3 regions of the Amphritea sp. GJ51-11 genome follow, and region 3 is predicted to be linked to each of the others. Evidence: predicted binding sites of a transcription regulator. Region 3 holds the regulator's gene; each other region holds the start of a gene.
The links. Region 3 encodes LexA, which represses DNA repair genes until DNA is damaged. Its sites were predicted from a motif close to TACTGTNTANNTANACAGTA; they were not measured.

Region 1: the regulator LexA is predicted to act here: its motif matches at 6,620-6,639, upstream of AC0L4K_RS11260 (DNA topoisomerase III).
Region 2: the regulator LexA is predicted to act here: its motif matches at 2,369-2,388, upstream of recN (DNA repair protein RecN).

What each region holds. Positions count from the first base shown of each region.
Region 1 is NZ_CM147881.1:2,509,515-2,519,889, forward strand. It holds gene ahpF (alkyl hydroperoxide reductase subunit F) at 1-400, shown strand, start outside; gene AC0L4K_RS11240 (hypothetical protein) at 728-1,021, shown strand; gene AC0L4K_RS11245 (AEC family transporter) at 1,724-2,629, shown strand; gene AC0L4K_RS11250 (benzoate/H(+) symporter BenE family transporter) at 2,726-3,913, shown strand; gene AC0L4K_RS11255 (nucleoside triphosphate pyrophosphohydrolase family protein) at 4,046-4,516, shown strand; gene AC0L4K_RS11260 (DNA topoisomerase III) at 4,630-6,609, opposite strand; gene AC0L4K_RS11265 (glutathione S-transferase N-terminal domain-containing protein) at 6,722-7,102, opposite strand; gene AC0L4K_RS11270 (TIGR04211 family SH3 domain-containing protein) at 7,353-7,943, shown strand; gene AC0L4K_RS11275 (acyl-CoA synthetase) at 8,060-9,688, opposite strand; gene AC0L4K_RS11280 (PAS domain-containing sensor histidine kinase) at 9,917-10,375, shown strand, end outside.
Region 2 is NZ_CM147881.1:3,785,411-3,795,785, reverse strand. It holds gene bamE (outer membrane protein assembly factor BamE) at 1-84, opposite strand, end outside; gene fur (ferric iron uptake transcriptional regulator) at 175-600, shown strand; gene recN (DNA repair protein RecN) at 681-2,360, opposite strand; gene grpE (nucleotide exchange factor GrpE) at 2,536-3,141, shown strand; gene dnaK (molecular chaperone DnaK) at 3,238-5,157, shown strand; gene dnaJ (molecular chaperone DnaJ) at 5,270-6,406, shown strand; gene cysE (serine O-acetyltransferase) at 6,455-7,258, shown strand; gene dapB (4-hydroxy-tetrahydrodipicolinate reductase) at 7,315-8,121, shown strand; gene AC0L4K_RS17050 (DUF3461 family protein) at 8,288-8,677, shown strand; gene AC0L4K_RS17045 (YqfO family protein) at 8,788-9,099, shown strand; gene AC0L4K_RS17040 (MarC family protein) at 9,374-9,982, opposite strand; gene AC0L4K_RS17035 (YqaE/Pmp3 family membrane protein) at 10,096-10,257, opposite strand; gene AC0L4K_RS17030 (NUDIX hydrolase) at 10,281-10,375, opposite strand, start outside.
Region 3 is NZ_CM147881.1:1,979,278-1,989,652, forward strand. It holds gene topA (type I DNA topoisomerase) at 1-1,064, shown strand, start outside; gene AC0L4K_RS08685 (DUF6586 family protein) at 1,078-1,602, shown strand; gene AC0L4K_RS08690 (hypothetical protein) at 1,712-2,008, shown strand; gene AC0L4K_RS08695 (cell division inhibitor SulA) at 2,052-2,507, opposite strand; gene lexA (transcriptional repressor LexA) at 2,510-3,115, opposite strand; gene dinG (ATP-dependent DNA helicase DinG) at 3,245-5,365, shown strand; gene rhlB (ATP-dependent RNA helicase RhlB) at 5,389-6,795, shown strand; gene AC0L4K_RS08715 (protein adenylyltransferase SelO) at 6,814-8,256, shown strand; gene AC0L4K_RS08720 (hypothetical protein) at 8,330-8,557, shown strand; gene AC0L4K_RS08725 (NAD(P)H-dependent glycerol-3-phosphate dehydrogenase) at 8,644-9,675, shown strand; gene sixA (phosphohistidine phosphatase SixA) at 9,675-10,127, shown strand; gene AC0L4K_RS08735 (PglL family O-oligosaccharyltransferase) at 10,069-10,375, opposite strand, start outside.

The sequences.
Region 1 (10,375 bases), 530 kb from region 3:
TTCCGACATCTTACGGGCCGATGCGGTGCTGGTGAAAAAAGCAGAATCACTGCCTAACATCACCATCATTAAAGAGGCGATGACCACCGAAGTACTGGGGGATGGCAATAAGGTCACTGGCCTTACGTATATGGATCGCACCACCGACGAAAGCCACATTGTCAATGTAGACGGTATTTTCGTCCAGATCGGTTTAGTGCCCAACAGCGACTTTTTGAAAAGCACTATCGAACTGAGCAACCGAGGAGAGATAGTCATCGACAACCGTGGCCAAACCAGTATGCCCGGCGTGTTTGCTGCTGGTGATGTCACCACCGTACCGTTCAAGCAGATCATTATCTCCATGGGCGCCGGTGCAACCGCTGCCCTCGAGGCGTTTGATTACTTGATCCGTCAGTAATCAAAGCGTCAACCGGCGTTGCATTCAATTCATCTAAAAAGCCACCGCCCAACAGCGGTGGCTTTTCCATCTTCCTTATGCCTGAACAATAGCGTGATATAGCCATCAGATTGTTCATTACAGCCCTATCGATGACGGGTGGCATGCTCTGGCTTTTGCAAGCGAGTCCCGTCGAGCCCGAGTGACGTGTGATACAGCGGTAAAGAACTTGCGGCATTCGCATTACAAGGTTGTTTTAAGGTTCCATTCATCCATGCTATATACTCTGAACAGTAACGAGGGAGTGAACACTCAGCTCTCGCAATATAAATCACAATAGGGACATGCATGAAACTTAAATTACTACTATCTAGCATCGCGATCTCTATCGCATTTTCATCGACAGCTCTGGCAATTGGCGGCGATGATCCCATCCCAGGCATTGATATCATCATCAAGAAATCCGCACTGTGCCACCCACACTGTGATGAAAAAGCACCGATTGCTCCCAGTGCAAGTGGTAGCGGGACCTCCGTTCAAGGCAGTCATGCTGTCAAGAAGGTGAATTCTGTGCGTTCACCCAGCGTTAAGATGAAGCAAGGTGACCCGAATGCTAACCGTTATGATTTTAAAACAGAATAAAGAATTTTCGATCGAGTCGCGTCCCTCAAGCAAACGACACAATCGTTTCGAACTAAGAACTACGTGCTCTTTTCACTCGGGTCAGCACACTTAAAAAGCGCTCATTCAATACCCTATAATGATAGAAAATGGCCTTAACCAGATATTCCGTCTTCCAAGTGCTTGGTTCATAATTGAGATAGCAATCTCCCCACAGAACACTTCATCACGATTACCCGATAGGTTAAAGAAACAGATAGCTGACCGTGGGTTAAACCATGAAGAATCAGACCGATACTGATCGGCGTTTCCATCATAGAGATCAGATAGGAGCCCCATAAAACAGATTCCTTGGGGCGTTTGATTACTTGATACGTCACTAATTAAAGCGCCAGCGGCGTTACATTCAGCTAGTCTAAAAAGCTACCGTCCAACCACGGCCACTTTTTCACATCGACAATGTATATCGATCACACAGGTCTTTCGTCATATTTTACTGACATTCACAACGACCAGTACAGCCAATAGGATCGTTATGATATTGACCTGAGAGACTCCCCCACACTTCACGCTACTGCCTACAACTAAAAAAATACCCACAAAACGGCTTTAGATCATAAAGTTACACATATATCATGGGTGCAGCCGCACGCCCTTCCCCCTTAAGCTGGCGCCTTGATGTGCATGCACATTGATAAAAATAACAATGAAAAGAGACAACCGATGCAGATGTTAGCGGTGCTGATTAACCCGGTATTACCGGTTTTTGCCATTTTGGCGTTAGGGTTTTATTTAGGCCGCTGTAAAAAACTCAGTGATGAGCAGGCAAAGAGCATTAACTGGGTCGCGACCGCTGTTTTTCTCCCCATCCTCGTCTTAGGCTTGGTCAGCAATGCGCCGATTGAGCAGTTTAGTCTCGCACCGCTATGCGCTTACCTGTCGGCTGAGGCCGTACTGATAACGCTGGCATTCTGGTTAGGGCGCAAGCTTGGGTTGGAAAAACAGGAAGCCGTTTTGATGTCAGTCGGCTGCGTCTTCGTCAACAATGTGTTTCTGGTACTACCCATCAGTCAATTCCTGTTCGGCAGTGAAAATACTACCGCGATCATTGCCATTGTGACCTTGGATACCATTTTGTTATTTACCGGCACCTTGTTTGCCCTCGAACTGACCCGCCCAGAGCGCCCCTCATTAGGCCGCGTTATTAGCATTGTGGCACGTTTGCCGCTGATTATTGCCATCGCAGTAGGGTTACTGCTAAACCTTCTTCAAATACAACTCCCCGATGCGATAGCAACCTTCATTAGTTTTAATGGCAAAGCCGCAGCCCCCCTTGCGCTACTGGCACTGGGCGTGGTGCTGTCACAAATATCACTGCATCCAGATAAAATCGTCTGGCTGTTTACCGGACTGAAACTAATTGTGTTGCCACTCTTTGTTTGGCTCACCCTGTCCTTCTTTGCCCCACAAACGCAAGATAGCAGCCTCTATATGCTCAGTTCCGCTGGGCCGATCACCACCGCAGTATTCTCTTTTGGGATGCTGTATGGCATACATACCCAACGTATTGCCCAGTTACTGGTTTTGACCACGCTATTCAGCCTAATCTCATTGGCGGCATTGGCCTGACAAGCAGAACGTCAATAAGCGCTCAGGAGTGCATCGCCACCTTGCGGTATACTCAGCACAACCAACAATAATAAAATAACCGGAAGCGTTCCCCTCATGCGAAAAGACCTTTCAATATCAGCGGTTACGGCGGGCTTACTGGCTGTGTTGATCTCCTATTCCGGGCCTTTGGTTATTTTCTACCAAGCCGCACTGAGTGCCGATATCTCCAGCGAGATGATCTCCTCCTGGGTTTGGGCCGTTTCCATGGGCGCGGCCGTATCCGGCATTTTTCTTAGCATCTGGTTTAAGGCTCCGATCATTACCGCTTGGTCTGCACCGGGCACCGCCTTGCTGATCACTCTATTTCCCGAACTTTCACTAAATGAAGCGGTGGGGGCATATATTACGGCGGCGGTCATACTGATCATGATCGGCTTTTCCGGCTACTTCGACCGTATTATGAATATCATCCCTCGAGGCATAACCTATGCCATGCTAGCGGGTATCCTATTTCAGTTTGGTGTGAATGCCTTCCTCTCCATCGAGGTCATGCCGGAACTGAGCATTCTGATGATCAGTAGCTACCTTATTTTTCGTCGACTGCTGCCCAAATACTGCCTGCTTCTGCTGCTAGGCATCGGCCTCCTCGGAGCCATCGCTCTGGGTGAAACGAATCTGCAGTCGGTGTCATTCAACCTTACGGTACCGATCTTTATCGCCCCTGAATTCACCTTCAGTGCAACCCTTAGCCTTGCCTTACCCTTGGTGATTGTGAGCCTGAGCGGACAGTTTTTACCGGGCTTTGCCATCCTCAAAGCCTCGGGGTTTAATACGCCGGCCAGGCCTATCTTTCTCTGTACCGGCGGCATCTCGCTCATCACCGCATTGTTTGGGGGGATCACGACCGCCATTGCGGCCATAACGGCAGCACTGTGTACCGGTAAAGATGCACACCCCGATCACTCTAAGCGCTATGTTGCCGGCATCGCCAATGGTGTGTTTTATCTAATCGGCGCGACCTTTTCCGGCACCATCATTGCGTTATTTACCGCCCTACCTGATCACTTTGTCGCAGTACTCGCCGGATTGGCGTTGCTCGGCGCGATCTCCAGTAATCTACTCGGCGCCGCACAGGAAACCACTCACTTTGAAGCATCATTGATCACCTTTATCGTCACCGCCTCAGGTATGAACTACCTCGGTATTGGCGCGGCTTTTTGGGGTGTTATTATTGGTTTGATCAGCTATCTTGTGCTGTACCAGCCATTTGGATTTACAAGCGGCTTAAAACAACGAAAATAACGTTACGTGAACCCAGTGTCAGCAGGCCCATATGACCGCTATATAGATAACAAAGCCGATTCGAAATTGCGATTCAGCGCTTAAACCGTCATCATATAGGCCGTTTATAACTGTCACGGTATACAAAGCATCATGAGTAATTTCACCGACGTATCTTATCTAAACACGGTCTTTGGTAATCTGAAGGGCGATCTGCAGAACCCCGACTGGGAAAAAGCGGGCAAACAACTGCATCTGATTCAGGAAGAGCTAGCTGAACTGGTGGAGGGGATTAACAATAAAGATATGTCTGAAGTACGTGATGCGGTAGCGGACATCCTTGTGGTTACCTACGGTATGGCGCATATCCTTGGCATCGATGCCGATACTGATATGTCAGCGGTACAGGCCAGCAACCTATCAAAACTGTGTAAAACAGAAGATGAAGTCGAGCAAACACTGGCCTACTATCGCACCGAAGTAGGTCTGAATGTTTACCGTGGAGGCGAGCTACCCGAAGCCTTTATCAAATCGGCAGAAGATCAAACCGGTAAAGATGGCAAATTCTACCCCGGCCATAAGTTTCTTAAATGCATCAACTGGCATGAGCCTAAACTGGTCTGACAACCCTCTTACCTCTTTAGCCATTCGGTCAAACGCACATTCCGCAAGCTCACTCAAACGGTGCCCATGGCACCGTTTTTAATATCCGTTCACGGCTAACAGTCGCAGGTCAATTATGCTTTGCGGGTCGCTGTTTTTCTCGGCTTACTCGGTTTTTTAGTTTTCGCTGGCCCGCGCTTAGTCCCATTGGCCGGTTTACGTGTGCCCGTTCGGCTGGTACGTCGCTTTGGCTTGGGTTTAGGACTGAGGGCCTTGAGCGTATCCGGAATAACCACTTGGGATGACTGAGCAATCAACTCTTTTAGCCGCTCCGTCAGCGGTTGCATAAAACTATTATAGCTCGCCTCTTGCTGACACACTCGACCTAGCTCTGCTTCCCATACAGCGGTCATATCCGGAGTCGTCGCACTTTCGGGTAAACAGTTGATCAGCGCCCGGCCAACCTCAGTAGAGCGTATGGCTTTACCTTCACGGCTAAGAAAGCCTCGAGTGAACAGCAGTTCGATAATCCCCGCACGTGTTGCTTCGGTGCCTAGACCATCCGTTTCTTTTAATACTTTACGAATCTCCGGATCGGTAACATAACGGCCAATGCCAGTCATCGCGGCTAACAAAGTTGCGTCGGTGAAGTATTTAGGCGGCTGGGTATTTTTTTCATCCAACACCCCATCAACACAGGTTAATGACTGCCCCTCCCGCAAGACCGGTAGGCTACTGTGTTTTTCTGCCGCATCGGACAGCAAAGGTTTCCAGCCAAGGCGCTTGGTCTGATGCGCACTGGCAATAAACTGGCCACCAGCAATACGCAGATCAACCCGAGTATCATCATATTCATAAGGCGACATAAACTGCGCCAGATAATAACGACTCACTAAGATGTAGAGCTTACGTTCAGCATCACTCAGCGAAGCCAGATTTGCCTGACGAGTAGTGGGAATAATCGCATGGTGAGCACTGACTTTCTTATTGTTCCAGGCAGCGGAACGCCGACTAGCATCAATTTGTGGCAAATGTTCAGCAAGGCTTTGCTGATTGCTCATGATGCTTGCGATCACGTCCCCCGCCTGAGCAAAATGATCTTCCGGCAGATACCGGCAATCAGAACGCGGGTAGGTTAACAATTTATGGCGTTCATACAATGTCTGGCAGCTATCCAATACCGCTTTGGCGCTCATGCCAAAACGTTTAGCCGCTTCTATCTGTAAGCTAGACAAGCTAAAAGGTAACGGGGCATTTTCACGCTTACGTTTTTGCGTCAGGCTCAGTAACTCTGCCGGTTGACCTTTGATCCGGTTGATCACCGTTTCCGCCAGTTTACGGTTTAATACTCGCCCTTCCTCATCCTGATAAGGCTGACAGTTTTCACTCGGTTTCCATTTGGCATTAAAACGCTCTCCCGCTTCTGTTTCTATTACCGCTTGCACCTCGTAAAAGGGCTTTGAGACAAAGTTATCAATCTCAGCATCACGCCGCACAACCAAGCCCAATAAGGGAGTCTGCACCCGCCCCACCGACAGCACCCCCTGATAACCCGCTTTACGCCCCTGAATACTGTAGGCGCGGGTCATATTGATGCCGTAAATCCAATCCGCGCGAGAGCGCGCCAATGCTGAAACAGATAACGGTATAAATTCAGAGTTAGCTTTTAAATTATGTAGCGCTGCACTAACGGCTTTAGGGTTAAGGTCACTGATCAAGACGCGCTGGGCAGTGCGTTTCTTTGTTTCACTCGCACCGAGGTAGTTAATCACCTCATCCACCAGCAACTGGCCCTCCCGGTCAGGATCGCCAGCGTGAACCAACTGTTTTGATTGCCGGATTAAACGCCGCAACACCGTTAACTGAGAACGGGTTTTAGTGCGCGGCTTTAGCTTCCACTCCGCCGGGATAATCGGCAGATGCTCAAAGCGCCAGGGTTTAAAATCTGGGTTGTAGTCCGCCGGATCAGCCAATTCGAGCAGGTGCCCTAAGCACCAACTGACACAATCACCATTACCTAGCTCAATAAAACCATCCTGTTTTTTATGGGGTTTCGGCAACACATCCGCGATGGCGCGGGCAAGGCTGGGCTTTTCTGCTATGTATAGAATCATGGTTAAAAAGTACTGGTTAAATATACAGACAAGTTATCCCAATTTGATCGATGACGCTAGCGACAGGCACAAAAAAAGCAGCCTTCGCTGCTTTTTTAAGCCTCGACGAGACTTATGCGCCAATCTTGGGTGTGACATAAGCCTGTTCAAGATAGTGAATAATGTCGGAGGATTCATACATCCAACGCACTTCGCCATCGGCCTCATCAATACGCAGGCAGGGAACTTTCAGCCGACCACCACCCTCTAGCAGTTCTTGACGGTACAATTCGACCTTTTTGGCATCACGCAACTCAATATTCAGACCGTTACGACGCAGCGCGCGGCGCACCTTAACGCAAAACGGACACGCCTCATACTGATAGAGAGATAAGTGAGCGGTGCGAAGATCTAACTCACGCTGCTGCTCAGGATCTCTTTTAATCGCCCGAGGACGAAATACAAAATTCAATAGCAGGATAATCCTACCCAGAAACCAACGAATAAATGCCACTCTGATAACTCCTTAATTCGGGCCTGATGGCAACCGGTTAATTCGCGCGACAGTATATCACTACCTTAATCAATTGTTCCTGTAAAAAATCAGGGCTTAACCCGAGGCCGATTGATTGTATAATGTTAAATTATTACGACAGCCGCTGAACTTATCGCATCGATACCGGTCTACCGCTGTCCAGCTTTGCCTGAAAACCAGGTTTCGGTTTTAGGGGGGAAGGCTGAACGTCTACACACACAGGAAGAACATGAATTCGTCAAATAAACTCCCAAAAAAGCCATGGATCGCATGCCTTTTTGCCGTGGCACTTTCAACCTCGGCTGACGCCGCTAATTATGTTAGCGATGATGTCTATACCTTTTATCACGGTGGTCCAGGAACGGAATACCGGATTACCGGGCGGATACGCAGTGGCTCACCAGTCACCGTGCTTAATCGTAATGAGAAAACGGATTTCATTCAGATTAAGACCCCGAGTGGCAAAGTTGGTTGGATGCCCGCCGACAAGATCTCATCAGGTATTAGCTTAGCGACCCGCTATCCAAAACTGCAAGAGCAACTAAAACAGAATGAAGAGAATCTGGCGGCGCAGGCTGAAGAGATCTTAGCGTTAAAACAACAGAATCAGAGCCTTGCCGGCCAAAATGCGGGAAATGCGGGTAAAGTATCGGCCCTTGAGGAAGAGATCGTCAGCCTCAACCGCACCATCAATGGTATGGATGAAAGCAATCTGATGCGCTGGTTTACCTACGGTGGCTTAGTCGCCTTCGGTGGATTACTACTAGGTTTAATGATTCCTTATCTGCCAAAACGTAGAAAGCGTCATGACACCTGGTAATCTGCGGGGCTAGCGGCAGCTAAAAGCCCCCAGATGCCATTAACCGGCCGAAATCATGTTGCAAAGGTGAGCCTCCAGCGTTAACGGAGGCTCATACCTTAAATTCATATCGACCGTTAATCGTTGGCTTTATCGCGTAAGACAAACTTCTGAATTTTTCCGGTTGAGGTTTTTGGTAACGGACCGAAAACGACTTTCTTCGGTGTTTTAAAGTTCGCCATATTCTCACGGCAGAAATCAATTATCTCCTGCTCAGACACTTCCGCGCCCTCTTTTAGGGTGACAAAGGCACAGGGCACTTCACCCCACTTCTCATCATCTCGGGCAACAACCGCCGCTTCCATAACACTCTTATTGCGATATAACACATCTTCGACTTCAATCGAGGAAATGTTTTCCCCTCCGGAGATAATAATATCTTTTGAGCGATCCTTAATTTCAATATAACCATCGGGATGCCACACGGCTAAATCACCGGAATGGAACCAACCTCCGGCAAAGCTTTCTTCAGTGGTGGTCGGGTTTTTCAGGTAACCCTTCATCACCAGATTACCACGCATAAAGATCTCACCCATGGTGAGGCCATCTTGAGGCACCGGCTCGAGTGTAGTCGGATCCGCGACCATCAGCCCATCAAGCATCGGCGCCCGAACACCCTGACGGGATTTCAATCGCGCAATCTCTTCGTCGTTTCGATCATTCCATTCCTGATGCCACTCACATACGACCGATGGCCCGTAGGTTTCGGTCAGCCCATAAACATGGGTAACATCGAAGCCCATCGCTTCCACCCCCTGAATCACGGCGGCCGGTGGCGCAGCTCCGGCGGTCATCACTTTAACCTGATGATCAATACCCGCTTTCATCTCATCCGGCGCGTTATTCAACATATTCAAGACAATCGGCGCACTACAGAAGTGATTAACCTTCTCATCTTTAATCGCTGAGTAAATATCATCGGCCCGAACATGACGCAAACAGACACTCACGCCGCTAGATGCGGCCAGACTCCAAGGGAAACACCAACCATTGCAGTGGAACATCGGCAGTGTCCAGAGATACACCGGGTGATGCCCCATATCCCAAGAAACGATATTACTCATCGCATTCAGATACGCGCCCCGATGATGGTAAACCACCCCTTTCGGGTTGCCCGTTGTTCCTGAGGTATAGTTGAGGGTAATGGCATCCCACTCATCTTCCGGCATCTGCCAAGCATAAGCTGCATCGCCGGTGGCAATGAAGGCTTCATAATCGGTGGAGCCAATCAACTTACCGCCTTCATAATAGGGATCATCAATATCGATCACTAACGGCTTATGGGGGATCATTTTAAGTGCTTGATCAATGACCTCAGAAAACTCTCGATCCACCATAATCACTTTCGCTTCGCCGTGCTGCAGAATAAAAGCGATCGCTTCGGCATCCAGACGCACGTTCAGCGCATTTAGCACCGCACCACACATCGGCACACCAAAATGCGCCTCAAACAGTTCGGGTAGGTTCGGCGCCATCACCGCGACCGTATCCCCTTTTCCAATCCCATTCTGAACCAAGGCGCTGGCTAACTGACGGCAGCGATCATACGTTTCCGACCAGTTACGTCGGGTTTGCTGATGCACCACCGCTGTATGGTTAGGAAAGACGAAAGCGGAACGCTCGAGAAAGCTTAATGGGCTCATAGCAGAAAAGTTGGCGCTGTTCTTATCCAAGCCAAACTGATATGGATTCGAGTGTTTTGACATAGTAGTTAATCCCTGAACATTGCTGTATCCGCGATCAGCCAGCGGGCCCAGCAGTATTTTTATTGTGAAAACGGATGTGATAAATCGCACCGCCTAGGGTATACCCTTATTGCATCCGTTATAATACGTAATTACCCTGATGAAACAAGCTAGCCTTAAGTCCAAAGCCGTATCAAATGCAGCACTGGAACGACATATTAAGGGTTTTTACCTGATCAGCGAGCACTCATGAGTATAGAACAAAACCTGAAAGCGATCAGTGAGATGGATGAGGGCGAACGATCGCGCTTTCTCGTCGAGCAGTCCACCGATATGATCTCCCGCCACACACCGACAACGGAATGGACCTTTCTCGATGTGAGCCCAGCGGTAGAACGTATGCTCGGCTATACCGTCGAAGAGATGATAGGCACCGCCGGCTATGACCTCTTCCACCCGGAAGATGCTGATAACCTGATAAAGCGTTCCGACTCCGTCCGTTATCGCAAAGGGATGTACACCAACGTTTATCGTTATAAACATAAAAATGGTCACTACATCTGGCTAGAAACCACCAGCCGTACGTTGAGAAATGCCGAAGGCAAGCCCATTGAGGTGGTCTGTGTCTCTCGTGACGTTACCGAGCAAACCCTGGCACAACAAGCCACCCGCCGACTGGCACGCGTGGTGGAAGCCTCTTCCGACATG
Region 2 (10,375 bases), 1.8 Mb from region 3:
AATATCGATCTTGTAAACACCAGGGAATTCAGAGCACCCGGTTAGTAAAATAGCAGTGATAACGCTAATAAGAATTTTTTGCATTAGTAAATGACTTCCACTTTCGCGTATAAAATCAGATAATTGAGAACGCAAGTCTAACATTCGTTTAGATAAACATCATAGAGAAAGATTATGGGACTTGAAAATCAGGAATTACGTAACGCAGGATTGAAGGTTACCCTGCCGCGGGTAAAAATTTATCAGATTCTTGAGAAGGCTGGTGAAGGTGATCATTTCAGTGCTGAAGATATTTATAAGCTTCTGCTGGAACATAACGAGGATGTTGGGCTGGCCACCGTGTATCGTGTACTCACTCAGTTTGAAGGCGCCGGGCTGGTGTCCCGCCATCACTTTGAGGGAGGACATTCCGTATTTGAGCTGACTCAGGATGAGCAGCATGACCATATCGTCTGTGTGAAGTGCGGTAAGGTGCGGGAATTTAGCGATCGTCGGCTGAAAGAGCGTCAGGATGAAGTTGCTCGTGAATTGGGATTTAAAATCACTGATCGTACACTGTACCTATATGGTGAGTGTGCCGATGGTTGTGAACCGAAGTAATCTTAAAAAGTAAGAATAACAAAACCTTAAAAAAACCGGCATCGCCGGTTTTTTTGGTGTTGAGTTTAGCCATAAGGCTATTAATAGCACCGCGCTATTTCGAGGCCGAGCATCTCGCGGGCATGATCCCGTGATGTTTCGGTGACATCAATACCGCCCAGCATCCGGGCCACTTCACCGATCCGTTGATCGATGCTGAGTGGGTCGATATGGGTAATGGTTTTGTTTTTAACGGTTTTCTTGCTAACGAATAGGTGCTGATGCCCCTGAGATGCGACCTGAGGCTGGTGAGTGACCACCAGAATCTGATTATTTTCGCCTAACTGTCTGAGCAAGCGTCCGACAACTTCAGCAATGGCACCGCCGATACCGACATCAACTTCGTCGAAGATTAGCGTTGGTGTGCTAGAGGACTGAGCTGTAATCACCTGAATCGCCAGTGAAATGCGTGATAATTCACCACCAGAGGCTATTTTGTTTAGTGGGCGAGGCGGTTGACCGGCGTTGGTGGTGATCAGAAACTCGACCTCTTCGAGGCCGTGGGCATTAAGTTGGTCTTTGGCATAAGGGGTCAGCGACAAGCTTAACTCGGCAGCGGTCATACCTAGGCTATGTAGCTGCTTATTGACTTCATTTTTGAGGCTCGATGCGGCTTTGTGACGAGTTTTACTGAGCTGCTTGGCGCTGCTTAGAAATGCCTGACGCGCCTGTTCGGTTTCTTGATGCAGTGCCTCTAAGGCTTGGTCTGACATGCTGAGGCTTTCTAGTTCTTGTTGAATGTCTTGTTGGAACTGCGGTAGTTGCTCGGGCGGGATACGATGTTTGCGCGCTAAATCAAAGATGGTGCCGAGGCGTTCTTCGACGTCGGCTTGACGGGTTGGGTTAAGCTCAACCCGGTCCATATAGTGACTGATCTCCTGCGACGCTTCTTCTATCTGTATCTGTGCGCTGCTCAGCATTTCGATGGTTTGTGTCACAGAAGGGGAGGTGCCTTTCATCTTGCTAAGTAGGTTTTGACACTGATTTAGTAGGCTTAGGCAGCTTACTTCTTCGCCGTCGCTGGTGAGCAAGAGTATTTGCTGACCTGAATGGAGAATATCTTCAGCATTGGCTAGGGTGCTTTGCTCTTCAACCAACTTCTCATATTCACCCTCATCGAGGGCCAGTTGCTCTAGTTCTTCGGCTTGGTAGCTTAATAGCTGTAAGCGAGCGGTTTGCTCTTCATTCTGAGCCGATAACTGATGTAGGCGATGATTCAGGCTGTGCCAGTGACGAAATAATGTACGGGTTTTGCTGGCCAGTTCGCCTTTGCCGGAGTACGCATCGAGAAGGTGCCGGTGATGATCTTTCTTTAGTAGTCGCTGATGTTCATGCTGGCCGTGAATTTCGATCAAATGTTCACCGAGTTCACGGACCTTATTAATAGGGCAGGGGCTGCCGTTAATATAGCTACGAGAGCGCCCTTCGCTGGTGATCACCCGGCGAAGTATGCACTCGCTATCGTCTAGCTCTTGGCTTTTTAGCCACTGTTTAGCCGTGGGGATATCGGTTATATCGAAGCTAGCGATAATTTCAGCCCGTTCCGCGCCTTTGCGCACTGAGCCCATATCGGCGCGATCACCAAGGGTAAGGCCGAGTGCGTCGAGCATGATCGATTTACCGGCACCGGTTTCACCGCTAACCACGGTCATACCCTTGTCTAGTTCTAGGTCGAGTTGTTCAACGATGGCGTAATTGCGAATATTGAGTTGAGTCAGCATGGCCTCAAGCCTGTGTTTTTATACAGTAGTTAATATATAAGCCAATAATTACCCTAGCGCAATCAATAACTACTCCTTTGCATAAAAAAATCAAAAATAACCACTTGAATCCTGTTGGCTTAGCCCCATATAAAGCTCAACAGAAAATTCACATATCAGATGGTTGGAGAAAGTGATGGCAGGCGAAGATAAGACTCAGGTTGACGAGCAGCAGCCGGACACAGTAACGGATGCGGTTGATGCAACCGCAGCCGCTGACGAAACCGTTGAGCCCGCCGCTGAAGGCGCTACCGCAGCCGAGGTTGATGTGGACGCATTGCAGCTTCAATTGGCGCAGGCTCAGGATCAGATTTCCGAACTGAAAGAACAGGAACTCCGGACCTTAGCCGAGATGCAGAACGTGCGTCGTCGGGCCGAGATGGATGTTGAGAAAGCGCATAAGTTTGCGCTGGACAAATTTGCCAATGAGCTGCTGCCGGTCGTGGACAGCTTGGAACGGGCAATTGAAGCATCTAATAGTGATGATGAAGCGGTTGTCGCCCTGCGTGAAGGGGTTGAGATGACGCTGAATATGTTTATCACTGGTTTGGGTAAATTTAAGGTGGAACAGCATAACCCAGTGGGTGAAGCGTTTAATCCTGAATTACATCAGGCAATGTCAATGGTGCCGAACCCCGATGTGCCGGCTAACCATGTGATGGCGGTGATGCAGAAGGGCTATACCTTGAATGACCGCTTGATTCGTCCAGCGATGGTGATTGTTTCTAAAGGTGCTGAATAAGTCAGGCCTTGAAACTGATAAATATGCACCAATATAGCTAGCAAGAAAAAAGAATTTGCCCGCTAGATCGGGCACAGAATGATTGGAGTGATTGAGATGGGTAGAATTATTGGTATTGACCTGGGTACTACAAACTCATGCGTCGCAGTATTGGACGGTGATAAGCCACGGGTTATTGAAAACGCAGAGGGTGAACGCACCACCCCGTCTATCATTGCTTATGCGGATGATGGTGAAATTCTGGTAGGTCAGCCGGCTAAACGTCAGGCTGTGACTAACCCGAACAATACACTGTACGCGATCAAGCGTTTGATCGGTCGTCGTTTTAAAGACGATGTAGTACAGAAAGATATTAAAATGGTGCCATACAAAATTATCGAAGCTGACAACGGCGATGCTTGGGTTCAAGTAAACGATAAGAAAATGGCTGCACCACAGGTATCTGCAGAAATTCTGAAGAAGATGAAGAAAACTGCTGAAGATTACCTAGGTGAAGAGGTGACTGAAGCGGTTATTACCGTTCCAGCTTACTTCAATGATTCTCAGCGTCAGGCAACTAAAGATGCCGGTAAAATTGCGGGTCTGAATGTTAAACGTATCATCAACGAACCAACAGCTGCTGCACTGGCTTACGGTATGGACAAATCTAAAGGCGATAAAACGATCGCTGTATACGACTTGGGTGGTGGTACATTCGATATCTCTATTATCGAAATTGCAGAAGTTGATGGCGAGCACCAGTTTGAAGTGTTGGCGACTAACGGTGACACTTTCTTGGGTGGTGAAGATTTCGACTCACGTCTGATTGAATATCTGGCGGCTGAGTTTAAGAAAGAATCTGGTATCGATCTGCACAGTGATCCACTGGCACTGCAGCGTTTGAAAGAAGGTGCTGAGAAAGCCAAAGTTGAACTGTCATCTGCACAGAGCACTGATGTTAACCTGCCTTACATCACTGCTGATGCAACGGGTCCTAAGCACCTGAATGTTAAGATCAGCCGTGCAAAAATGGAATCCCTCGTTGAAGCGTTGGTTGATCGTTCTCTTGAGCCTTGCCGTATGGCACTGAAAGATGCTGATCTGTCTGCTGCTGATATCGATGAAGTGATTTTGGTCGGTGGTCAGACCCGTATGCCTCTGGTACAGAAGAAAGTAACAGAATTCTTCGGTAAAGAAGCACGTAAAGATGTTAACCCTGATGAAGCGGTTGCGATTGGCGCATCTATCCAAGCTGCGGTTCTGGCCGGTGATGTTAAAGACGTATTGCTGCTGGACGTTACCCCACTGAGCTTGGGTATCGAGACTATGGGGGTTGCTACACCAGTGATCGAGAAGAACACGACTATCCCAACTAAGAAGTCTCAGGTGTTCTCTACGGCGGAAGACAACCAGACTGCTGTAACCATTCACGTAGTACAGGGTGAGCGTAAGCAAGCTTCAGGCAATAAATCACTGGGTCGTTTTGACCTGGCCGATATTCCGCCAGCACCACGTGGCATGCCACAGGTTGAAGTAACATTCGACATCGATGCTAACGGTATCCTGAACGTGTCTGCGAAAGATAAAGCGACCGGTAAAGAGCAGTCAATTATCATTAAAGCGTCTTCAGGTCTGAGTGATGATGAAGTTGAACAAATGATTCGTGATGCTGAAGCCAACGCTGAAGCGGATAAGAAGTTTGAAGAGATGAGTCAAGCCCGTAACCAGGGGGATGCGATGATTCACTCCGCTAAGAAAACGTTGGAAGATGCCGGTGATAAGGCAACTGAAGAAGAGAAAACAGCGATCAACGGTGCAATCGAAGCGTTGGAAGGCGTGCTTAAAGAAGACGATAAAGACGCCATCGAAAGCAAAACAGCCGCACTGACTGAAGCCGTTTCTGCACTGGCTCAGAAGATGTATGCTGAAGCTGCACAACAGGCTGAAGGTCAACCGGGTGAGCAGGCTCAAGCTGAGCCGGCTGACGACGCTGTTGACGCTGAGTTTGAAGAAGTTAAAGACGACGACAAAAAATAAGTCGGATTGAAGTGAATCAAGCTTAAATTGACAGCGCGGGCCGGTCCCGCGTTGTCTTGTTTTTATTCTGAGCTGATTTAAAGAATTAGTTAACCGGATTGCGATACCGATTATGTCGAAGAAAGATTTTTATGATGTGTTAGGCGTTGACCGTGACGCTTCTGACCGGGATATTAAAAAGGCCTTTCGTCGTATGGCGATGAAATATCACCCGGACCGTAATCCTGATGATAAGTCCGCGGAAGATGCCTTTAAAGAGGTTAACGAAGCCTACGAAGTACTGTCCGACCAGCAGAAGAAAGCTGCTTATGACCAATATGGGCATGCAGGTATAGATCAGAATGGCATGGGTGGTCAGGGCTTTGGCGGCGGTCAGGGTGGCTTTGGCGATATCTTTGGTGATGTGTTTGGCGATATCTTTGGCCAGCAAGGTCATGGCGGTCGTCGTAGTCATGTACAGCGCGGCGCCGACCTCCGCTACACCATGGACTTGAGCCTGGAAGAAGCGGTACGTGGCTGTGAAAAAACCATTACCGTACCGACGTTAGTACCCTGCGATGTTTGTGATGGTAGTGGCGCTAAAGCCGGCACCAGTGCTAAAACCTGTGGTACCTGTGGTGGTATTGGTCAAGTACGTATGCAGCAAGGGTTCTTCTCTGTGCAGCAGACTTGTCCAACCTGTCATGGTGAAGGCCAAGTGGTTTCTGATCCATGTACTAGCTGTCATGGTCAGGGCCGTAAGCAACAAACCAAGAAACTGTCGGTTAAAATTCCGGCGGGTGTGGATACCGGCGATCGTATTCGTCTCTCAGGTGAGGGGGAAGCGGGTGGCCATGGTGGCCCATCAGGTGATCTTTTTGTTCAGGTTAATGTACGTGATCATGCGATTTTCGAGCGTGATGGCAAGCATCTATACTGTGAAGTGCCAATCAGCTTTATCGATGCCGCGCTTGGCGGTGAACTAGAAGTTCCGACGCTAGAATCACGTGTTAAACTGAAGATACCTGCTGAAACCCAGACCGGTAAGCTATTCCGTCTGCGAGGTAAAGGTATTAAGCCTGTTCGTGGTGGTAGTGTTGGTGATCTGCTAGTACGGGTGATTGTTGAAACGCCGGTGAACCTGAACAGCAAGCAGAAAGAGTTGCTGAAACAGTTTGAAACCGCGATGGATGAACGCCAAAAACACCATGGGCCAAAGAAACATGGGTTCTTTGATAGCGTTAAGAAATTTTTTGAGGATATGACCTAATATCCCAAGGGGCTGCATTGCAGCCCCTTCGACTTTTAGGAGTCTTACATGAGTGATTTTCCCACTCACCCGGAAGAGTTGTGGCGGCTGATTCAACAAGAAGCACGTGACGAGATGGCTATTGAGCCATTTCTGGCGAGTTTCTTTCACAGCACCATTATCCGGCATAACAGCCTCTGCGAGGCGGTGAGTTACCTCTTGGCTAATAAGTTGTCTGATGAGGTGATGGCCGCTATTACCCTGCGTGAGTTGATTGAAGAGGCCCTGAGTGGTGATCCTGAAATCCTCAAGTGCATCTGTAAAGATATCAGTGCTGTACGTATCCGCGACCCCGCTGTGTTTAGTTTTACCACGGTATTACTGTATTTAAAGGGTTTTCATGCTCTGCAGGCTTATCGTATCGCTCACTGGATGTGGAAGCAGGGACGGCACTCAATGGCACTGTATATTCAGAGCCGCGTGAGTGAAGTTTTTCAGGTGGATATTCATCCGGCGGCGCGGATTGGCTGTGGAGTGATGTTTGATCACGCGACCGGTATTGTGGTCGGCGAAACTTGCGTTATTGAAAATGATGTCTCTATTCTGCAATCAGTGACACTCGGTGGCACGGGTAAAGAGACCGGTGATCGTCATCCTAAGATTCGTGAAGGGGTTATGATTGCCGCGGGCGCGAAGATCTTCGGGAATATCGAAGTCGGTGTCGGCGCTAAAGTCGGTGGCGGTTCTGTGGTGCTCGAAGATGTACCTCCTCATACCACGGTGGTGGGTGTGCCAGCTAAGATCGTTGGTCGGCCTGAGTGTGAAAAACCGGCCTTTGATATGGACCAGAGTGTCAGTCGTTCGAAGGGTTAAGATTCATGAGCGGGGCTGAAGTTAACGAAGGCCCGGCATCAGATCAGGAAGTGAGAATGATTAGAATTGCCGTAACCGGCGCCGCTGGGCGTATGGGAAAAACTAATATCGAAGCTATTCAGGCAACCGATGGGCTAACATTGGGGGCGGCCATCGTTGAGTCGACCAGTAGTCTTATCGGTGCCGATGCTGGCGAAGTTGCCGGTGTGGGTAAACTAGGTGTGGCGATTGTCGGCTCACTAGAGCAGGTGATCGATGACTTCGATGTGCTTATCGACTTTACCGCCCCGAAAGCGACACTCGCAAATCTGGCGCTCTGTGCCGCTAATGGAAAAGCGATGGTCATTGGCACCACCGGTTTGAATGAAGCAGAGCGTAATGAGTTGCGCAGCTTTGGTGAAACCATGCCGTTGGTCTTTGCTTCTAATATGAGCGTGGGGGTGAACCTTTGCTTTAAGCTACTGGCCGATGCGGCTAAGGCGTTGGGTGATGATTATGATGTCGAGATAATCGAAGCGCATCATCATCACAAAGTGGACTCGCCTTCTGGCACTGCTCTGAGCATGGGTGAGGTGGTTGCCGATGCGTTAGGTCGTGATCTACGCCAGTGTGCTGTCTATGGTCGTGAGGGGCAGATAGGTGCCCGTAGCAAAGAGGAAATTGGCTTTGTGACTATCCGCGCAGGTGATGTGGTGGGTGATCATACGGTATTATTTGCGACTGAAGGCGAGCGCGTTGAGATTACCCATAAAGCGAGTTCTCGTATGACCTTTGCAAAAGGTGCTATGCGTGCTGCTAGTTGGCTGGCCGGTAAAGAGAATGGGCTGTACGATATGCAGGATGTGCTCAACCTGAAAAATTAACATCGTTTATTGATGGCTTATTAAAACCGCCGTCCGGCGGTTTTTTTTATCCCGTGATAGCAACCTTGTATTAACATCCCATTATGGGATTAAGAAAAACTCCCGTTTTAGATTTTTTCATCTATATTCAAGGAAGTTTTCCGCTAATGGCTTATGGAGTAAACCAATGTCTGCCGATAAATTTCGGACTTTAACAGAAATGGGATTTGAGAATCCCCATGAAATTGAAAAATTCACCACCCGCACTGAAAATGATGTTGATGTGCTGAAGGTGTATTTACATCGTCATCATGGTGAGTGGATGACGAAAAGTAAAAAATTCAAATTCAAGCGTAAGCATACCAACGTATCGGTTGAGGGTGGCTTGGTACCATACCGTGCAAGCACCGAACCTTCGCCATATTTCTTGCGGGCGATCGACGAGCTGGAAATGCTGGTGTCTGCAGAGAAAACGGTTAAAGACAAAAAGCAGCATCTGCTGGATGAGATCGAGCACCTTGAAAAAGTAGTGTCTCGTAAGGTGGAAGATCTGCGCCGGCTCGTGGAAGATCTATAAATCAAACCATGATTATCAATAAGCGGCGGTGAGCAATCACTGGCCGCTTTTTTTGGCTTAATTCGCCGCCTATGGCGTATAGAAATCATGAATATAGAAGAGGAAAGGCGATGTATAAGTTAGCGTTTTTTGTTCCGGATGAGGCTTTAGAAGTCGTTAAAGAAGCGGTGTTTATGAGTGGAGCTGGCCGCATAGGGCAGTACGAGAGTTGCTGCTGGCAGATTAAAGGGTTGGGGCAGTTTCGGCCCATGCCGGGCAGTCAGCCTCATATTGGTCGGGAGAATACTTTAGAGCAGCTGTCGGAGTGGAAGGTTGAATTAGTGTGCGAGGATGATCTGATTCATGCGGCGATTGCGGCACTCAAGCAGGCGCACCCTTATGAAGAGGTGGCCTATGATGTTTGGCAGCTGGCTGATTTATGATCATGATTATAACTGAGATAGTTATGAACATATCCTGTGGGTAAAGCGGTTAGTTAAGTATGGATAACCATTGCGGTAGTCTTTTAAGCTATTGTTATTATTGGCTTAATTTGTAGTGTGTTAAATTTGTTCAGGGTAAAAAATAACCTGTTAAAAAGGCTCAAAACTAGCCACAAATTCTGTGGATAAATTTGTGGATTAAGCTTGGGTATCAGTGGGGTAAAGCGCGCAGGCCCCGTGGCTGCTGGGGTCTGCGAAGTTGCTGTAATATCGTTCAGTGGCCGATGCGGGTCATAAACCCCGTGATACCTGTCAGCACAATTTCCGATGCCATAGCGGCCAGAATTAGGCCAGTGATCTTACTGAGAATGTTCAGGCCTGTTTTGCCTAGTACGCGCTCTAATCGGTTGGCGACATGGAGCAGCAGCAACAGCGAAGTCAGGGCGAGGAACATGCCGCTGAGGCCGAACAGCATATCGACCCCATGAAGTTCTGAGCCGTACACCAATATGGCACCGATGGTTGCTGGGCCGATAATCGTGGGGATGGCTAAGGGCACGACCGAAGTATCTTCACGAATAGCATCAGGCACCTGAGCATTGGTGCGCACTCCTTCTTTGACCAAGCTGATAGCTGAGAGGAATAGCAAAATACCAGCGCCAATGCGAAATGAATCGATGGTAATGCCGAGTAGTTCAAACAGCGGTGAGCCGAAGAAAAATAAGACGAGCGCTGCTAAAGCGGCGGCCAGCACTGCTTTGTTAGCGGTGCTACGACGCTCTGCTGGTGTGTCACCACGCGTCAGCGATAGAAACATAGACACCACAAAGAAGGGTGCAAAAAGGATAAAGAACTTAATCCAGGTGGTGATTAACAGAGTCATTGATGAATCTCATTATGTGCGCCGGGTAGGTGCCGTCAAATAAAAAAAACGGCCTGATGGGCCGTTATTCGTCGCTGAAACCTAGGCTAAGCCGTTATGGAAACAGGATGCGGTTATTTTAACACCAGCCAGAGCGCATGCAGAATACCCGGAATATAAAAAATCAGGCAGAGCACAATATTAATGAATAACTGCAGGCCTAGGCCGGCTTTCAGAAAAACGGCAATTGGTGGTAGTAAGATGGCAAGAATAATAAGAATCAGTTTGTTATCCATGGGTTGCTCTTTTTATGCTGGGATTAGACTTTATCAACATATTGACCGGGTGGTGTTTCAAGGTCAACGTGATGTAATGGGTAGTGGCCTTTTTTGCGGTCTGCAAAATAAAACCTTA
Region 3 (10,375 bases):
CTCAGAAAATGGGCGATATTGTTACTGAAAGACTGGTGGAGAACTTCTCTGATCTGATGGATTTTGGCTTTACCGCCCGGATGGAAGAGTCGTTAGATGACATCGCTACTGGCGCAGCCGATTGGAAAGCGTTGCTCAACCAATTTTATGAAGGCTTTAGTAATCGTTTAGAGCTAGCACAAGACCCTGATGACGGGATGCGCTTGAATGCGCCGACAGAAACGGATATTCCTTGTCCTACCTGTGGTCGGATGATGATGGTGCGTACCGGCACAACCGGGGTTTTCTTAGGCTGTTCAGGTTATGCCCTGCCACCGAAAGAGCGCTGCAAAACGACCATGAATCTGGTTCACGGTGATGAGGTTGTCAGTGTCGATGGCGATGATGAAGAAGAGTCGCGTATCCTGCGTAACAAGCACCGTTGTAGTATCTGTGATACGGCGATGGACAGCTATCTGATTGACGAGCAACGTAAGCTGCATATCTGTGGCAACAACCCGGACTGTCCTGGTTTTGAAGTTGAGCAGGGTGCCTTTAAAATCAAGGGTTATGATGGCCCGGTGTTGGAGTGCGACAAGTGTGGTGCTGAGATGCAGTTAAAAACGGGCCGCTTCGGCAAGTTCTTTGGCTGTACAAGTGATACTTGTAAAAACACTCGTAAGTTGTTGAAAAGTGGTGAGGCTGCGCCGCCGAAAATGGATCCGGTGCCGATGCCAGAGTTGCAATGTGATAACGTCGAAGACACCTTTATCTTACGTGATGGTGCATCAGGTATGTTCCTTGCGGCGAGTCAGTTCCCTCGTAAAAGGGAAACTCGAGCGCCTAAAGTGTCTGAGCTCTTACCACATAAGAGCGAGATCGATCCAAAATATAGTTTCCTCTTCAGTGCACCGTTAGAAGATGATGATGGCAACCCTGCAATCGTCCGTTACAGCCGTAAAACGAAAGAGCAGTATGTGATGACGGAAGTCGAAGGTAAGGCGACCGGATGGCGTGCTTTCTACAGTGGCGGTAAATGGGTAGTGGAAGCTGCTAAAGCGAAGAAGACAGCAACCAAAAAGTGAGCGGAGGCTTAGTATGAGCGGTGTGTATTTAACCCGTACCAACCAGAAATTAAACTTTACCCGCATCCATTTGGATGCGCTGAAGGTGGCTCAGGAATCGACCGGCTGGAGTAAGCATGCGTTGATTGAATCCTATAATGAGTCGGTATTGTTTCATATGGTGTCGGCATACAGTTCATTGCTCAGAGAGATCGCTGAACAATACAGTTTTGATGCTAACCGGATTAGTAAGCTCAGTCAGCTAACGCAGCAGATGGAGGCGCAGGGGTTGGAAGCACCTGAAGTCGCCGAACTGCAACAGTTACATAATGATACTGACAGTTGGTTGCATCAGTTGCTTGCCGCGTATAAAGCCTGCTGGCGAGCGGAAGACCATCAGCAATCGCAAGGCAAAGCCGAAAGTGTCTCTGAGATACACGTGATGCAGATTAATCCGGACCATGCTGAAGATGGCGATATACTCAGCGAATACCAGCGCTGGTTTAGCGAATTTAAGGCACTGGTCGAACGTATGCGTAATGGTATGCAGGAGTGGTAAAAGAGGAGAGAAGCATCGGTGGTTGAAGGGTTTCTGAGGCCGAGGCTTCTAAGCGTAGTGCTTCACACCGGTGGTTTCGTTCACGTATTTGAGCCGAGTTGAGAAAAATATGTCTAATATGTTTTTGGAAATAATTGAGTTGGATGATGGTCAGATTGCGCTGCGTCGTGCTGATTCCAATGATGAGCCTATTATGCGGATCAGCTTCTCGGACGATGTCAGAGAGCAGCTTGATGAAGAGTGCATTGATGTCGCTAAGGTGATGCTAACAGCGGGTATCCATATGATTTCTGATATGAGCGTCAAGGCATCGGCGAATGGGGATGACGCAGGACTTGGGTTGGAGAATGATCCCGACGCTGAGTTTGACGTGGATTCGCCGGATCAGCCAAGGATTATCCATTAAAAAAACAGCGCCGAGGCGCTGTTTTTTTTGCTGTATATTTGGCTTAAGCGAGTCGGCGATCACGGATCACGATACCATGGCTTTTACCGTTAACCGCCGCAGCTTCGAGGCCGCTGAGTTCTTCATTGCTGAGTACGCCGGGCCAGCTGATAACCGCATGGCAAGTGCCAGCTTTGAGAGCTTGGCAGGCCAATTGATAGGTTGAGTGGCCTTGATCAGGTTGCAGCAGCATCACCTTCTTGAGGTCGATGCCGGCAGCTTCAAGTAAGCTCTTCGGTAGAGATGCCGGCGGTGCTATCCAAGCAAACCAACGATCATCTTTACTGAGTTGTGCTAAGAGTGGCAGTAGCATGGTCATTTGCCCAAAATCACTGCCTTGCAAAACAATTTCCGTTACCTTGCCGGCCAGTTCCGGGTGGTTTGATGGTACGGCGACCGGACGAATAAAACCGGGCAGTACGGAATCTGAGCTGTTGAGACTGCTAACTGCGTGCAACATGATTACTGTCCTCTTCTGATAACCCCAACACCGAGACCTTCAATGGAAAGTTCCTGCTTCTGCAGATCGACCACAATGGGTTCGAACTCTTCATTCTCAGCGATTAGGTAGACAAGATTACCTTTTCGTTTAAAGCGTTTGACGGTGACATCATTATCTATTCGGGCAACCACAATTTCGCCGTCTTTAGCCGCCTGACACTGGTGCACTGCCAGTAAGTCGCCATCCATAATGCCGACGTTCTTCATGCTGGTGCCACGCACCCGAAGTAGGTAGTCGGCTGGCGGGTGGAAAAAGTCTGAGGCGATAGTAATGCGCTCTTCGACGTTTTCCTGTGCCAGAATCGGCTCACCCGCCGCGACTTGACCGACAACCGGCAAACCAGGGTCTTCGTCATCAAATCCAGGGATTCGAATGCCGCGGGAGGTGCCGGGGATCATCTCAATGGCTCCTTTACGGGCCAATGCTTTGAGGTGCTCTTCGGCGGCGTTAGCTGATTTAAACCCCAGCGCTTTAGCGATATCTGCCCGAGTAGGCGGATAGCCGGTGGTGCTGATGCAGTGTTTAATGCATTCAAGTACATCTGTTTGGCGTTGTGTCAGTTTCATGATGAACTCTGTGTTTTTATCCAGTAGCTGTAACTATATACAGTATTCTGGCTTTGTAAACATTTTTCTGTCTATTTATCCAGTATTATTGCTAGAATGTCCGTCGTTACGGTGTATTAGGGCAGTCAGGTGCTTTCAGAAGAGATAAAAAAAGAGATACAGGGGGCGTATAGACGCTTTCTTGAGAGCCGTCAGCTTAAGCCGCGTATGGGGCAAAAGCAGATGATTGCAGAGGTTGCGAAAGTGCTTGGCGCCATTATGGAGGATGACAAATCCCACCGCTTGGGTGAAAAGCATGTGAGCGTCATTGAGGCGGGCACCGGTACCGGTAAAACCATTGGCTATTTATTGGCGGTTCTGCCGATCGCTAAAGCAAAGGGTAAAAAGGTAGTGCTTTCCACCGCGACGGTGGCTTTGCAAGAACAGCTGCTTAATAAGGATCTTCCTGAGGTGGCGGAACATGCGGGATTGTCTGTCACCTATGGCTTGGCCAAGGGGCGCGGCCGCTATTTCTGTATCAGTAAGGCGGAGCAGCATCTCGATGCCCACGGGGCATCCGGTCAGCAGGCGCTGTATGAAGATGAGCAAGCGCTACGTATCGATGGTGAAACCGCCGAGTTCTATAAGAGCCTATTAAATGAGTTTGCCTCAGGTCGCTGGGATGGTGATCGCGATAACCTGAGTCAGGATATCAGTGAACAGGATTGGTATCCGCTCACCAGTGATCATCTGCAGTGTACCAATCGTCGTTGCAGTAATTTTTCCGCCTGTAGCTTTTTCAAAGCCCGTAAAGACCTTGATCAGGTCGAGTGTGTGATCGCCAACCATGATATCGTGCTGGCCGATTTAGCGTTAGGCGGTGGTGCTATCCTGCCGGATCCGTCTGAGACCATTTATATCTTCGATGAAGGTCACCATTTATCTGATAAGGCCAGCGGTCACTTCTCCTTTAACTTGCGGCTTAAGTCCACCGAACGTTGGTTATCCGGCACGATTAAACAGCTGGATAAAATGCTCGATCAAAGCGGGAATCCGCAATTAATGCGTGATTACATTGAGCACCAGCGTAAGCCGATGGAAGATTTGCAGGTGGTGTTGAATAACTGGGCCGAACTGATCCGGCCGATCTTATTGAGTGATGCCTTTACCCGACCTAAAGAACGCTACCGTTACCCGAGTGGCGTGGTGCCTGATGAGGTTAAGCAGTTTGGTTTACAGGTAGAGCACCTAGCGGCTCGGATGGGCACTAAGATGGAGATGATCCTAGATCTCCTGAAAGAGTCGTTGGATGGCGATGGCAGTATTGACCGTCAGGCCGCCGAAATGTGGTATCCCCGGGTTGGCATGATGGTGTCGAGAATGCAAAACATCACTGGCCTAGGGCGTTCGATGGGGCATGTGGACGCTGAGAATAGTACGCCAACGGCACGTTGGATCAGCTTGGTGGAAACCGCCCAAGGGTATGACTTTGAATGCAGTACTGCCCCCGTGTCGGCGGCGCAGATGTTACATATGAATCTGTGGCAGCACTGTTATGCAGCGGTGGTGACTTCGGCGACATTAACGGCGTTGGGGCGTTTTGATCGGGTTTTAGCTGATCTAGGCTTACCCGCCGATACCCCCTGTTTTAGCTTAGCCAGCCCTTTCGATCATTATAATGCAGCGGAACTCTATGTCCCGCCGATGAAAGTTGAAGCGAATGACCCTGAATTACATACCCAAGCGGTTACCGATTATCTTAATAATCATTTAAAAACTGATACCGGTACACTGGTATTGTTCAGCTCATGGCGGCAAATGAGATCAGTGCTTGCCAGTCTCGACGAAAAGCTCAACAATAGGGTGCTGTCGCAGGGCGATTTCAGTAAAAATGAGATTCTGAAACGTCATAAGGCCGAAATTGATGAGGGGCGAGGGAGTGTTATCTTCGGTCTCGCTTCTTTTACTGAGGGAGTTGATCTTCCCGGTGACTATTTGACGGAAGTTATTATCACCAAGATCCCCTTTAGTGTGCCGGATGATCCGGTGGATGCCACTATGGCTGAATGGATACAGCAGCAAGGTGGAAACCCTTTTATGGAATGGTCAGTGCCGATGGCATCGGTGCGCTTAACTCAGGCTGCTGGACGGCTGCTGCGAACTGAGCAGGATAGAGGACGCATCGTATTGCTGGATCGACGTGTTGTGACTAAACGTTACGGTCGACAATTACTCGACTCATTGCCGCCATTTCGACGAAATATTAGCTAACCGTTCGCTTAAGCGGATAAGGTATGACTTTGTTAAAGAAAATATTTAAGCCATCAGACGCGACGCCGTCTGCCAGTATAGAAACGTCGGAGACGACACCCGTACTACCCGCAACCGTGCCCAATGAGAGTCAAACAGGTAATGCCGCGCGTAATACATCCAGTAGTGGCGATCATAAGCGACAGCAAACCCGTGAGAGCAAAACCTCAGGCCCGTCTCAGACTAAAAGCTGGCGCCGTGAGGATTTTGCCGTAGCGCCGGTGGAAGGGAAGCAGCGTTTCCATGATTTCGATCTGCCTGATGATGTGATGCACGCGATTGCGGACTTAAATTTTGAATATTGTTCTGATATTCAGGCGGCAACGCTGATCGAATCACTTGAAGGTCGGGATATTATTGGTAAGGCCCAGACCGGTACCGGTAAAACAGCGGCCTTTCTGATCAGTATTATTACCGATTTGCTGGATTACCCGCTGGAATATAAAGCGGCTAAAGGGGTGCCCCGGGCGCTCATTATTGCACCGACCCGCGAACTCGCATTACAGATTGCATCGGATGCAGAAGAGATGGGTAAGTATGCCGATATCGGTGTGGTCGCCTTGGTGGGCGGGATGGATTACGACCGTCAGCGTAAACAGCTGGCGGCGCGTCCAGTCGATATTCTAGTAGCGACGCCGGGCCGTTTGATCGATTTCGTACGTTCATCTGATGTCGACCTCGGTGATGTGGAAGTGATGGTGCTTGATGAAGCCGATCGAATGCTGAGTATGGGCTTTATTCCCGATGTACGTACTATTATTCGCCATACCCCGCGTAAAGGTGATCGTCAAACCTTGCTTTACAGTGCCACCTTTACCGATGATGTGATGAGTCTCGCCCGTCAATGGACGGTGGATGCTAAGGTGATCGAGATCGCCCCAGAGCAAAAGAGTACCGATTCGGTGGAGCAGTTGGTGTATCTCGTTTCACGTCAGGATAAATACCGCTTGCTGCGTAACTTTATGCAGCTGAATCAGTTGGAGCGGGTTATCGTGTTTGGTAATCGTCGTGACGAAACGCGTCGGCTAGCTGAGCGGTTACAGAAAGATGGCTTAAAAGCTGCCTTGATGTCCGGTGAGATCACCCAGCAAAAGCGGGTTAAAACACTGGATGATTTCCGTAGTGGCAGAATCAATATTCTGGTCGCCACCGACGTGGCGGGCCGAGGGATTCATGTCGACGGTGTTAGTCATGTGATCAACTACGCACTGCCGGAAGATGCGGATGATTATGTTCACCGTATTGGCCGTACTGGTCGCGCAGGTTCTACCGGCACTTCTATCAGTTTTGCGACTGAGGATGATGCCTTCCTATTACCTGAGATCGAAGAGGTAGCGGGAGTGAAAATGAAGTGTGTCTATCCGGACCCCAATCTGCTTGAAGCGGTTTAACCTTGACGGCGGTAGGTGATGATGAAATGGGCTGGCTTGGATCAATTGCAACTAGAAAACCGCTTTCGGCAGTTGCCTGCACCGTTCTATCAGTCGGTGACGCCACAGCCGCTTAAAAATCCTCACTTGGTTGCTTTCAGTACTGAGGCTGCCGCGTTGATCGGGCTAGATCCCTGCCAAGCGTCAGCGCAGCAATTGAGTGAGTATTTTAGCGGTCAGCGGCTACTCAGCGGCAGTGATCCTCTGGCATCGGTTTATTCCGGGCATCAGTTCGGTGGTTACACGCCACAGCTGGGAGATGGTCGTGCAGTGTTACTCGGCGATATTGCCGGTAGTGACGGTCAGCGGTGGGAGTTGCAGCTTAAAGGTAGCGGTAAGACGCCTTACTCACGCCATGGTGATGGCCGTGCAGCGCTGCGTTCGGTGATTAGAGAATACCTCGCCAGTGAAGCTTTGGCAGCCCTCGATGTACCCACCACCCGAGCGCTTTGTATTATCGGTAGTGAAACCCAGATCTATCGCGAATCAATCGAGTTTGGTGCTTCAATGGTGCGAATGAGCCCCAGCCATATACGCTTTGGACATTTTGAATATTATTACTACAGTCGCCAGCCAGAACAGTTAAAGCAGTTGGCTGACTTTGTGATTGAGCATCATTACCCCCATGCAGCAGAACAAGCAAACCCTTATTTAGCCATGTACACCGAGGTGGTTGAGCGTACGGCACAGTTGTTGGCGCGTTGGCAGGCACTAGGCTTTTGCCATGGAGTGATGAACACCGATAATATGTCGATTATCGGTGTGACGCTCGATTATGGTCCCTTTGGTTTTCTTGATGATTACCAACCCGATTATATTTGCAACCGCTCGGATGAACGCGGTCGCTATGCATATCAGCAACAACCCTCAATCGCGATGTGGAACTGTGTCTGTTTGGCACAAAGCTTGAGTGGCTTGGTTAAACAGGCCGACCTTGAAGCGGCGTTACAACGTTTTCAGCCGATTTATGCCATAGCTTATACCGAACGGATGAAGCTGCGGTTAGGTATGCTGGGCAAAACAACTCAGGATGGCGACCTGATTAGCCGCTTTTTACAGCTACTGGAACAACAAAAAGCGGATTATAATGACGCTTTTATTGCTCTCGAGCAGGCGCTTGATGGCGAAATCGAACCGTTAACCACGTTATTGGCTGGGGCTGCGGATTTCACCCCTTGGTTCGGTGACTATGTTGACCGTCTCGAGGGTAATGCTACGGTGATAATGGCACAACACAATCCTCGGGTTATACTGCGTAACTATCTGGCGCAGCAGGTGATTGAACGGGCTGAGCTTGGTGACTTTACGGATCTTGCTCGGCTTTATGGGGCGTTAAAGACCCCCTTCGATGCACCCTTGAGTCAATACAATCAAGCAACCCCGCAGTGGGGTAAAAATATTTCGCTTAGCTGCTCATCCTGATGGGTGAGTCTGGCCGTGCTTGGCCCGCAGCAGAAGAGCGATAAAGATGACTATCAGGAATAAAGAGGACCCTATGGATAAACATAAAACTGGCCTGATTAGTCAGGTGTTGTCGATTGTTGTGAGCTTGTTCTTTGTGTTTATTGCGGTCAGTGGTTATCAACGTACCGGCGATATCTCATTGGCGATGCTGTTTGGCCTGTTGGCGGTAGTGGGCTACTTTATGGTTAAATTTTTATTTCTTGGGGTGAATAAACTATTAGATTCGTTGGATGATAAGCACAATCAGCGATCTGAATAATAACGCCCTGCTAGGTTCTGCTTAAAGAACGGTTTCTTTAAGCATATTTTTTATACAACGCTTTGAATACATGTAAGGAATCTCTGATGACGGACAGGGTAAAAGTTTCAGTACTTGGCGGCGGTAGCTTCGGTACTGTGATAGCAAACCTGATTGGCAGTAAAGGGGTGGATGTAAGCCTGTGGATGCGCGATGCCGGGCGAGCGGAAGAGATCAATCGCAACCATGAAAACAGTCGATATTTGCCCGGTTGCTCGATATCTGAACAGGTAACGGCGACGGCGGATCTGGCGCAAGCGTTGAGCGGCGCCAAAATTGTATTTGTCTCAATCCCGAGCCAATCGTTTCGTGAGGTTATCCGCCAAGCCAAACCATTTATGACAGTGGATCAGATCATCGTCAGTACGACTAAGGGCATTGAAGCGAAAACCTTTAGCTTGATGAGTCAGATTCTAGCTGCGGAGTTACCCGATAACCCTATTGGGGTGATCAGCGGACCTAACCTCGCGAAAGAGATTGCCCAGAAGCAACTCACCGCGACGGTGATTGCCAGTGATAGTGAAGAGGTTCGCACAGCGGTACAGGATATTCTGCATTGTGCCTTTTTCCGTATCTATGCCAGTACCGATATGTACGGCGTTGAACTCGGTGGCACACTGAAAAATATCTACGCTATCGCCTCAGGACTCAGCGCTGCGTTGGGCATGGGTGAAAATACCAAAAGTATGCTGATGACGCGAAGTCTGGCTGAGATGAGCCGTTTTGCCGTACAACTGGGGGCGAATCCGATGACCTTTCTGGGGTTGGCCGGTGTTGGCGATCTGATCGTTACCTGCTCATCGCCTCTGAGTCGTAATTACCGGGTTGGCTATGCGCTAGGTGAGGGCAAAACGTTGGATGAGGCGGTTGCCTCACTTGGTGAAGTTGCCGAGGGTGTTAACACGCTGCGTTACGTCAAAGAGAAGGCCGATCAATTGGAGATCTATATGCCGTTGGTTTGCGGTCTTTATGAGGTCGTTTTTAATGGCGCGCCAGTCTCTCAGGTCGCTAAAATGATGATGCTCAATACCCAAAGCAGCGATGTGGAGTTTGTCCTACCACGGGACAATGATTGTTAATGCGATTACTGTTATTGCGCCACGGTGAGGCGGGCTATGACGCCCCGAGTGATGTCCAGCGGCATTTGACGGAGCAGGGGCGGCTGCGAGTGCAACAGATGCTTAAACAGCATTCAGGCAGTCTTGCCGGACTGGAGCGGATTGTCCATAGTCCCTACCTACGTACCTGTCAAACCGCTCAGTTGGTGCAAGACCAGCAACCGGCGGTGTGTGAATCTTTGGCGCTATTAACACCTGAATCATCACCTCAGCAACTAGTGGACTGGCTGGCTCTGCAAGCCGATAGCACATTGATGCTGGTGACCCATCAACCCTTGATAGGTCAGTTGGTTTCGCTGCTGTGTGACGGCAACCTATTACGCCCGGAACCCATGTTACCGGGTGCGCTGGCCGTTATTGAGCTGGCGTTTCCTGCCGCAGGGCTGGGGCAACTGCAGATGATGGTGCGCTAGCCACGCTGGGGCTTACGACGGCTTCAGTCGTTGCTGTCGTGGTAACGGCGGTCTTCGCCACTGGTTTTATTTCCGACATCCCCGCCGCAGCGTCTTTAATTAAGCGGGCACTTTCAAGCAGTGATGGTATCTTTGGATAGCGGGCCAGACCCGCATCAATGATATTGATCGCATTGTCTTTATCGCCGGTGGCCAGATAGGCGCGGGATAGATCAATATACAGCTGAGGAATCGGCGTGTACTCAATA